DNA from 3 places in the Bacillus sp. 01N42_2 genome. Region 1 is predicted to be linked to each of the others. Evidence: predicted binding sites of a transcription regulator. Region 1 holds the regulator's gene; each other region holds the start of a gene.

What was found. Region 1 encodes LexA, which represses DNA repair genes until DNA is damaged. Its sites were predicted from a motif close to CGAACATATGTTCG; they were not measured.
Region 2: a site for LexA is predicted at 2,061-2,074, ahead of AC1DN5_RS12100 (DNA polymerase IV). Genes of this name have one in related genera too.
Region 3: a site for LexA is predicted at 1,964-1,977, ahead of recA (recombinase RecA). Genes of this name have one in related genera too.

The regions. Positions count from the first base shown of each region.
Region 1 is NZ_JBFTRO010000002.1:99,454-102,731, forward strand. It holds gene AC1DN5_RS04435 (DUF896 domain-containing protein) at 91-324, opposite strand; gene AC1DN5_RS04440 (YneB family resolvase-like protein) at 393-1,043, opposite strand; gene yneA (cell division suppressor protein YneA) at 1,059-1,370, opposite strand; gene lexA (transcriptional repressor LexA) at 1,523-2,143, shown strand; gene AC1DN5_RS04455 (hypothetical protein) at 2,482-2,910, opposite strand; gene AC1DN5_RS04460 (YndM family protein) at 3,067-3,278, shown strand, end outside.
Region 2 is NZ_JBFTRO010000004.1:277,548-280,825, reverse strand. It holds gene AC1DN5_RS12115 (AI-2E family transporter) at 1-80, opposite strand, end outside; gene AC1DN5_RS12110 (YqzH family protein) at 154-360, opposite strand; gene AC1DN5_RS12105 (YolD-like family protein) at 462-806, opposite strand; gene AC1DN5_RS12100 (DNA polymerase IV) at 821-2,047, opposite strand; gene AC1DN5_RS12095 (GNAT family N-acetyltransferase) at 2,263-2,733, shown strand; gene AC1DN5_RS12090 (antibiotic biosynthesis monooxygenase family protein) at 2,746-3,018, shown strand; gene AC1DN5_RS12085 (bifunctional GNAT family N-acetyltransferase/GrpB family protein) at 3,015-3,278, shown strand, end outside.
Region 3 is NZ_JBFTRO010000002.1:245,934-249,211, reverse strand. It holds gene pgsA (CDP-diacylglycerol--glycerol-3-phosphate 3-phosphatidyltransferase) at 29-610, shown strand; gene AC1DN5_RS04915 (competence/damage-inducible protein A) at 628-1,878, shown strand; gene recA (recombinase RecA) at 2,050-3,093, shown strand; gene AC1DN5_RS04905 (serine hydrolase domain-containing protein) at 3,260-3,278, shown strand, end outside.

The sequences.
Region 1 (3,278 bases):
ATTTGAGATAAACTTGTTGAAAATTGTCGCAAATCACAGCCTGATATTAGTATATACAAAAAAGAATACGTATTGCCGTATTCTTTCTGTTTAATGAAGATTATTTTTCTGTTGTTCCCTTTTTAATTTTTCAGGAGTGACATCATTACCCTCCGGATCAATAACTTTTACGCTCTTTAACGTATTTTTCATTGAGGAGCGGAATCCTTTCAAATACTCCTGGCGAAGCTTTTGCTGTTCGGCTTTTTCCTCATCGGTTATCGTGTTTGATTTAGCTTTTTGAGCCAATTCGTTAATTCTTGCGATTTTTTCTTTAGAAATCATAATAAGCTCCTTTGATGCGTGTTGATTATATACTACTAAAACATAGTCTTTTTTACAACTGAAGCATGTCAGCTGCCTTCGCTGTCTGCGATATATTCCTGAAAACGCCGGTGAACCGTGGCTTTGGATACATCATAGCCGAATCCTCTTAAGGTGGCTGCGATTTCTGCAAAGGTAAGCTTGTTGGCTCTCAGCCTGATGATTTCCGAAACAGGAACCTCTTTTTTTTCTTTTCCGCTGTTTTCATGTCTGTTTTTCAGATTCCGTTCAGGTTTATAGCCGTTTTTTACGGCTCTTTTCATTCCCCGCCGGATTTTCATATTGTGAATTTTCCTTTGATATTCCTCAACAATACTGACGATTTCGAGTACCATCGTATCAGCTTCGGAAAGCTCCAGCTCACCTTTATGAGCCGTCGTATATATCTTTACGTTCTCCCTGTAAATACAATGCAAAAGCGCGATCTTGGCGTTTCCTCTTCCCAGTCTTGTTTCATCCTGCACCAATATCGCGTCAATATGTGACTTTTTAATTTCATCAAGCATTTCAAATACTCCGTCGCGGTCCATTTCGTAACCGCTGGCTTTCTCTGAAATGACTTTTGCAACTTCCATGCCGTTTGCCGCAGCGATCTCACTGAGCTCCTCTTCCTGTCTTTTTAAAGACGTCTGCTGCTGTTCTTTGTTTGTGCTTACCCGGGCATAAATGAGCGCCTTCATTTCTCTCTTTCCTCTCTAATTGACAATGGCCAGCTGATATACGGCCGGATGCTCCTTTTTAACCGGAAGAATAAGTTCGTCTCCGGGCTTTATATCAGCAGTTTGGAGATGATTATTCTCCGTCACCCACTCAATGAAATCTTCTTTGTTAATATTTTTCTTCTCTGCTACTTGATCCGCAAGTGACCACAGAGTATCTCCGTCCTGAACCTTTATTTTAACATATTGGCTGAGTGCCTGATCATTTCCCGCACATGAAACAAGTAAAATAACGGCACTTAAAATCGCAGTAAACAGTCCGACAAATATGATAGATTCCTTCGCCATTTAAACAACCTCCAGAATGTTTGTTCGCTTTTTATACCTTTCAGTATATACGAACAAATGTTTCTGTCAATCGTTTTTTTCGAACCTATGTTTGTACTGTCAGGAAAATCATGCTATAATCTACTTAAAATCGACGTTTTGAGGTGCGAAATATGACGAAGCTATCAAAAAGGCAGCTTGATATCCTGCGTTTTATTAAAGAAGAGGTAAAAACGAAAGGATATCCGCCTTCTGTAAGAGAGATAGGAGAAGCAGTAGGACTGGCTTCCAGTTCAACCGTGCACGGACATTTGGCGCGGCTGGAGACAAAAGGCCTGATCAGACGGGACCCTACTAAACCGAGAGCGATTGAGGTATTGGATGAAGAAGAAGTCCAAATTCCGAAAAGCCAGGTTGTCAATGTTCCGGTCATCGGAAAAGTGACGGCGGGTATTCCGATTACGGCTGTTGAAAATATCGACGAGTATTTTCCGCTTCCTGACCGGATGGTTCCTCCGGGAGAACACGTATTCATGTTAGAAATCATGGGAGAAAGTATGATTGATGCCGGCATTTTTGACAAAGATTACGTCATTGTCAAACAGCAGAACACGGCCAATAACGGGGAAATCGTGGTGGCTATGACCGAAGATGATGAAGCCACGGTCAAGCGCTTCTATAAAGAAGACAATTATGTGCGGCTGCAGCCGGAAAATCCGACGATGGAACCGATTATCCTGCAAAACGTAAGCATTTTAGGGAAAGTGATCGGCGTATTCAGAGCCGTTCATTAATTCTATTAAACTTTATTTATCGTAAAACCCCTCTGAAAGGGGTTTTTCTTTTGCAAAAAAAGAGCAGATTCGCCCTGGCTTAAGAAACGAACCTGCTAAGGAGGAAAAACTTACATCTTTATTATCTGTCATCTCACTTTTGAAGTCAACAAATAATGTTTCCTAAAGGAAACTTTTTATCCATTTTTCAACTTTTGTATTTGTGCGGGCTGATTTTGATATACATCTACCTTTACCTGGAGCGGGCGGATTACATTGTATTTGTGAAAATTTAGTACATAGCACAATAAGTTTTGATGAGGTGTAAAAAAACCCGCTGCCTTTGCGGGTATCTATTTTCAATCAAAATGATAATATTCCACGCCGTATAACCCTTTAATATGAACAGGTTCACAGACGTTTGAAGAGCTTTCAATCAGAATCCTGTATTTGTGATATGGATCAATTGATTTTTTGTCCTGGGCACTTAGGTTTAACCAGCTGCCGCTGTAACTTTTAGAACTTAATGTATAAAAGTTTCCGTTCAGCGCCATCCGCTGGAGTTTCACGTTTAAATTGCATGAAGAATTGTTCACAATGGTGAACTTGTATCCTAATAGGTAATCATCAGCTGATACAGCCCCCGGATTTTCAATAAAAAACTCTTTTACATCTCCCTCCATTATAAAGCTTGTTTTTGATCCGAATTCAGTGGTAGCCGCTTCTGCTGAGTGTACTCCGCAAAAACATAATAAAAAAACAGCAATACATATCCACCATTTTTTCAATTTTGCATCCCCCTTTTTTACATATTTTAACTTGTGAATATGGTGATGTCTATTTACATTTTATTGAAACGCACACTTTATAACCACTATATACCAGTTTAAAAATTTGCTGATTGCCTACAATGAAGACTAAACGAAATAACGAAGGTGGTTCAAATGAAACATGTAATTGCTTTCGCTTCTAAAACAGCGCTCACACTTGCTTTGCTGTACATTGTTCTCGATCTGATGTACCAAGTAACTTTTTTAAACGTTCTGTTTATTACCTTGATCTTAAGTTTGGTCACTTACTTTTTGGGTGATTGCATGATTCTGCCGCGAACAAGCAATTTTACAGCCGTTGCAGCTGATTTCGGAATTTCATTCAT
Region 2 (3,278 bases), on a different contig from region 1:
TCTATTAATGTTCCGAGATAAATGATGAGAAATAACAGAAGAACGGCATAGCCGATCTTGAAATAAGGCCCGACAGGCATATTCTGCACCACGCAATCTTTAAGGGTTTACTCTCGGACGTTTCCCTTATCGCCCGGCGCATAAACGTCTGTGTCAGGAGAACTGCCCCTGATTGGTGACATAATCGTAGATAATATCTTCTACATGGGCATGGAGGTCCTCATCGGGTTCTTCGTTCCTTCTTTCTTCTAAAGCTTTTTTCAAACTCTGTTTTTCATAGGGGCTCAGCGGATCTGTCGATACATTCCGTCCATACTGGCGGAGGGCCTGTCCCAGCATTTTTTCTACAAATTGATCCATCGTATATTCTCCTATTCTTATCATTCATCCTTATTCTACTAAATATCATGTGATCCTCCCACTCTTCTATCATATTTTCTGTCAGGCCGCTTTAGGTTCTTTTATTCCAGTTCAGCTGAGAGAATAAGATGAAACGGCAGGGTTAACGCATCTTCATCGTTTATGATTTTTAAACGTTTTTCGTCATGCTTCACTTGTTTTACCCATCCCCAAAACCGGCGGGGGCCGTGTGCGGAAGCGTAGGTGACTGAGATGGCCCTGTCTTCTTCAATCGCCGCCGCAATGATGCGGTTCATGTCGTTCATTTGCTCTTCGCTCAGTTCCGGCGGCCGGAATTCCCGTTCTTTTCGTTTCTTTGCAAGCAGCTGCTCCCGGTGTTCGGGGAGCATCATCCGGCTTGACTCCCACATGACATTATATCCGGGTGTTAATTTGTTCGGATTCATGTATATCACCTCAATTATTTGTAATGCCCGCCGATTTTTTCAGCCCGGTGAAAGGCTTGGCCGGCCTCTGTCAGCGACACGGCATGGAGCAGCGACGCAGGGCCGTACCGCTCATGGATATCATCCAATACTTTGCCGAGACTGATCTTTTTTTCCTGGGCATCGAACAGGCTCAGCTGAACATAATCACAGGGCTCCAGCTGGGAAAGGGCGACGCCGGCGCTGCGGACGGGCTCCCCGTTCCAGTGCTCTTTGAAGAGCTTGACCGCCGTTTTAAAAATATCCATTCCGAAATTGGTCGGAGAGACGAGCTTTTTCTGTCTGTGAAAACCTGAAGGGAAATCAAAATCGGCGCCCCTGATGCTGACTGAAACCGTATGGCCGATGTATTGTTTAAAACGGGCGCGGCGGGCCACTTCTTCGCTTAACTCCAGCAATACGACTTTGATATCCTCAAAGCGGCTGTAGTCTCTCGGAAGAGTCATGTTATGGCCGATCGCTTTTTGCCGGCTGTGCGTGTTGACGGTGACCGGAGAGGGATCGATGCCCCGGGCTGTCCGCTGAAGCAATTCGCCGTTAATGCCCCAGCGCTTTTTCAGCAGTTCGGGAGGATGCGCGGCAAGCCCGCCGATCGTGCTGATGCCCATCCGCCTTAAATGATGCTCCATCCGTTTTCCGATGCCGAATAATTTTCCGACCGGCAGCGGCCACAGATCCTGCCTGATATTTGACATATCCAATCTGTGGATGCCGGATGCGTTTTTTTTGGCAAAATGGTCGCAAGCCATTTTCGCGAGCGCCTTATTCGGCCCGATGCCGACACGGGCATAAATTCCGAATTCACGCATAATCGCTTGTTGAATGTTTTTGGCGATTGTAAAAGGATCACCGAACAGCCGCCTGCTCCCGGTCACGTCGAGAAACTGCTCATCGATGGAGTAGGGTTCTACAAGATCGGTATACCGCTCGAACAGCTCGGTAATCATAACGGAGACATCAATATACCGCTGCATCCGCGGCCGGACGATAACGGCGTCTGGACATTTGGCCTGCGCTTCCCCCAGCCGTTCAGCATTTTTTACGCCGTATCGTTTGGCGAGCGGACAAGCCGCAAGCACGACGCCGCTGCGTCTTTCGGGATCTCCCGAGACAATGACGGGCCGGTTTTTAAGATGAGGCGCTTCCGCTTTTTCCACAGACGCATAAAACGATTGCATATCAACAAGAAGAATATCAGCCATAAAAAAACCTCCGGGAACGTTTGTTCTGTTTTTCATTTTACCCGAACAATGACCGCGTTCATACTGGTAAATCATTCCCCGGTTGGAAGACGGGCTGATTCGTCCGCTTGAAAAGAAATCATTTACAATTGCAAACAACCCACATATAATTTTTTATATTCCAATGAGAAGAGCTGACATTCATTTTGCCGGACGAAAAGGAGAGTCAATCGATAATGGATATTCGAACAATTACCTCTGAAGACTATGAAATGGTTACGTCTGTTTTGAATGAATGGTGGGGCGGCAGGCAGATGAAAGACAAACTGCCGCGCTTGTTTTTTGAACATTTTCAGGACACAAGCTTTATTACGTTCGGGCCGGAGGGAATGACCGGTTTTTTAATCGGGTTTCAGTCACAATCAGACCCTGAGACGGCATACATTCATTTTTCCGGAGTGCATCCGGATTTCAGAAAAATGCAAATTGGAAAACAGCTCTACGATCGATTTATGGAGACGGTGAAAGAAAGAGGCTGCACAAAAGTCAATTGCGTGACGGCGCCTGTCAATAAAGTATCAATCGCTTATCATACAAAATTAGGCTTTGAAGTTGAAAAAGGAACCAAAACCGTAAACGGAATCCCTGTTTTTGCGAATTATGACGGTCCGGGAGAAGACCGGATTCTGTTTGTGAAATACATATAGAGGAGGCTGAAAATGGGCTTTTTAGCTGACACGCCCAAACCGCCTTATGATGCGGTCATTTTTTCATCAATCAAGAGAGAATATGATGAGGAATATGAACAAACGGCAGAGCGCATCACGGTTCCCTGCTGGGACAGCCTGGAGGCGATTAAAAGGTGGAAAGACCATACTGACCACCGGGCGGCAAAACAAAAAGGAAAAAGCGCCTGGTATGAAGCGTACGCGTTCCGCATGACGAGGACGGAGCCGCAGCGGATGTTTGCGTCAAAAGGAGCGGAAGATTGATTGCATTTTTACAGCATACACAAGAACAGACGGCGCGGGAAATTGCGGCGGTTCAGCGCTGCTCTTATCAAAAAGAAGCCGAGCTGATCGGCTTTTTCGGCATTCCCGGGCTGCATGAAACAGCCGAAGACATACAGCGGTCACGGGAGACGTTTGCCGGTTTCAAGGAAAAAGATCGGCTTGCAGGCGTCATTTCGTATGAAAAAAAGGGATATAACCTTGTCATATGCAGGCTGACGGTGCACCCGTCCGGCTTTCGG
Region 3 (3,278 bases), 150 kb from region 1:
TCCGAGTACATATTATTGGAGGGGCTTTATGTTTAACTTACCGAATAAAATCACACTGGCAAGAATCGCTTTAATTCCTGTATTTATGATTATCATGCTTGTTCCTTTTCAGTGGGGCAGCCTTCATATAGGGGATGAATCGATTCCGGTCGCACATCTTACGGGAGCTGTTTTATTCATTATCGCATCAACGACTGACTGGGTGGATGGCTACTATGCCAGAAAGCTGAACCTCGTGACAAACTTCGGGAAATTTTTAGATCCGCTGGCTGACAAGCTGCTTGTGTCTGCGGCATTAATTACGCTTGTACAGTTTGACCTTGCGCCGGCGTGGATGGTCATCGTCATCATCAGCCGCGAATTTGCCGTAACGGGACTAAGACTTGTGCTGGCGGGAACGGGGGAAGTCGTAGCCGCCAATATGCTGGGGAAAATTAAAACATGGGCTCAGATCATCGCTGTTGCAGCGCTTTTACTTCATAATCTCCCGTTTGAGCTCGTTTCTTTCCCGTTCGGCGATATCGCTTTATGGGTGGCTGTGCTCTTCACAGTCATTTCCGGCTGGGATTATTTTGCGAAGAACTGGGATGCGTTAAAAACATCTAACTAAGAAAGAAGGACTTGAACATGGAATTAGCAAAAAAAGCGGAAATCATTGCAGTCGGCTCAGAGCTTCTGCTCGGCCAGATCGCCAATACGAACGCTCAGTTTATCAGTAAAGAGCTGGCGGAAATCGGCGTAAACGTGTTTTACCACACCGCTGTCGGTGACAATCCGGAGCGGCTTAAGCAAGTCATCCGCATTGCCGAAGAGCGCTCGGACCTGATTATTTTTTCAGGCGGCCTCGGACCGACCAAGGACGATTTAACAAAAGAAACCATTGCAAACACATTGGGACGCCCGCTCGTTCTGAATGACGAAGCGTTCCGGTCGATTGAAGAGTATTTTGCGAAAACAAAACGGACCATGTCGCCGAATAACCGCAAACAGGCGCTCGTTATTGAGGGCTCGGACGTTTTGGCGAATCATTTCGGCATGGCGCCGGGAATGCTTGCAGAGCACGGATCAAGGCTTTATATGCTGCTTCCCGGACCGCCGAGCGAGCTGCGTCCGATGTTTGAAAATGAAGCGAAGCCGCTGCTTCTTAAAAAGCTCGGTTCAAATGAGAAAATCGTTTCAACCGTGCTGCGGTTTTTCGGAATCGGTGAATCTCAGCTTGAAGCTGATTTAGAAGATATCATTGACGCGCAGACGAATCCGACGATTGCGCCGCTTGCTGCTGACGGCGAGGTCACGCTTCGTTTAACGGCGAAACATGCCGATGAAAAAGAAACAGAACGGCTTTTAAAAGAAACGGAAGCCGCCATTTTAGAGCGTGTCGGTGAATTTTTCTACGGATATGATGATACGTCCCTGGTGAAGGAGCTTTCAAAAGCATGCAGACAGAACGGAATCACGATCTCCTCTGCCGAAAGCTTTACAGGCGGACTGTTTTCAGAGTGGGTGACTGATTTAAGCGGCGCGTCTCAACTTTTTGCAGGGGGCGTGGTCTGTTATTCCGACAGCGTGAAACAGCATGTGCTCGGTGTGAAAGCCGAGACACTCACAGATAGCGGAGCGGTCAGCAAAGAGTGCGCGCGCGAGCTTGCCGCCGGTGTCAGAAAGCTGACCGGAAGCGATATCGGTATCAGCTTTACAGGAGTTGCGGGTCCGGATTCGCAGGAAGGGCATGCCCCGGGCCGCGTCTTTATCGGCATTTCCGCGGAAGGAAAAGAAGAGGTGCATGAATTTAACTTTGCCGGATCAAGAACCGGCATCAGAAAGCGTGCCGCTAAATACGGCTGCCATCTCATTTTAAAAATGCTGGATCAAAAATAAAGTTTTAAAAGGGCGTTTTCTCTGATTTTTAATTTTTACGAAGGGAATTATGTTCTTTTGAAGAAAAGCGAACGCGGAAAAAATCCGAATATGCGTTCGCTTTTTTCTTGGCAAATGTCAGTAAACAAGGTATAGTATATGTAGTGGCAAGATAAAGGAGGAAAAAAATAAATGAGTGATCGTCAGGCAGCCTTAGATATGGCTCTTAAGCAAATAGAAAAACAATTCGGCAAAGGTTCCATCATGAAGCTCGGGGAAAAAACGGATACAAGAATTTCAACGGTGCCGAGCGGCTCCCTTGCACTTGATACCGCTCTCGGAATAGGCGGATACCCGCGCGGACGGATTATTGAAGTGTACGGACCTGAAAGCTCAGGTAAAACGACCGTAGCGCTTCACGCAATCGCTGAGGTTCAGGAAAAAGGCGGACAGGCAGCATTTATTGATGCTGAGCATGCCCTTGATCCTGTTTATGCGCAAAAGCTCGGTGTCAATATCGAAGAGCTGCTTCTGTCTCAGCCGGATACGGGAGAGCAGGCGCTGGAGATTGCTGAAGCGCTGGTGCGAAGCGGAGCTGTTGATATCGTAGTCATTGACTCTGTTGCGGCGCTTGTTCCAAAAGCTGAAATTGAAGGTGACATGGGTGACTCACACGTCGGTTTACAGGCGCGTCTCATGTCTCAGGCGCTCCGTAAGCTTTCCGGGGCCATCAATAAATCTAAAACAATCGCAATCTTTATTAACCAGATTCGTGAAAAAGTCGGCGTTATGTTCGGAAATCCGGAGACGACACCGGGCGGACGCGCGCTGAAATTCTATTCTTCCGTGCGTCTTGAAGTGCGCCGTGCCGAGCAATTAAAGCAGGGCAACGACGTGATGGGGAATAAAACGAGAATTAAAGTCGTAAAAAACAAAGTCGCTCCTCCGTTCCGTACGGCTGAAGTGGACATCATGTACGGTGAAGGAATCTCCAAAGAAGGGGAAATCATCGACCTTGGAACTGAACTTGATATCGTGCAAAAAAGCGGCTCGTGGTATTCATATGAAGAAGAACGCCTCGGACAGGGCCGTGAAAATGCCAAGCAGTTCTTAAAAGAAAATAAAGACATCATGCTGATGATTCAAGAACAAATCCGTGAACATTACGGTTTGGACAATAACGGTGTTACGGAAAAATCGGAAGAAACTCAGGAAGAGCTTGAATTTGAAGAATAAAAGCACGATTAAAAGGGCGGAATAAGCAATTTCCGCTCTTTTTTTGTGTGTTAAAAAAAACACTGGCTGTTTCGGAAAATTTTATCTGAAATGTTACAACTTTTTTCACCCTTCACTCGTCTAACATCATGGCGAAAGTTGAAATTATATCTGAGGAGGAAAAAAGATGACGAGCCCCCGCCGCA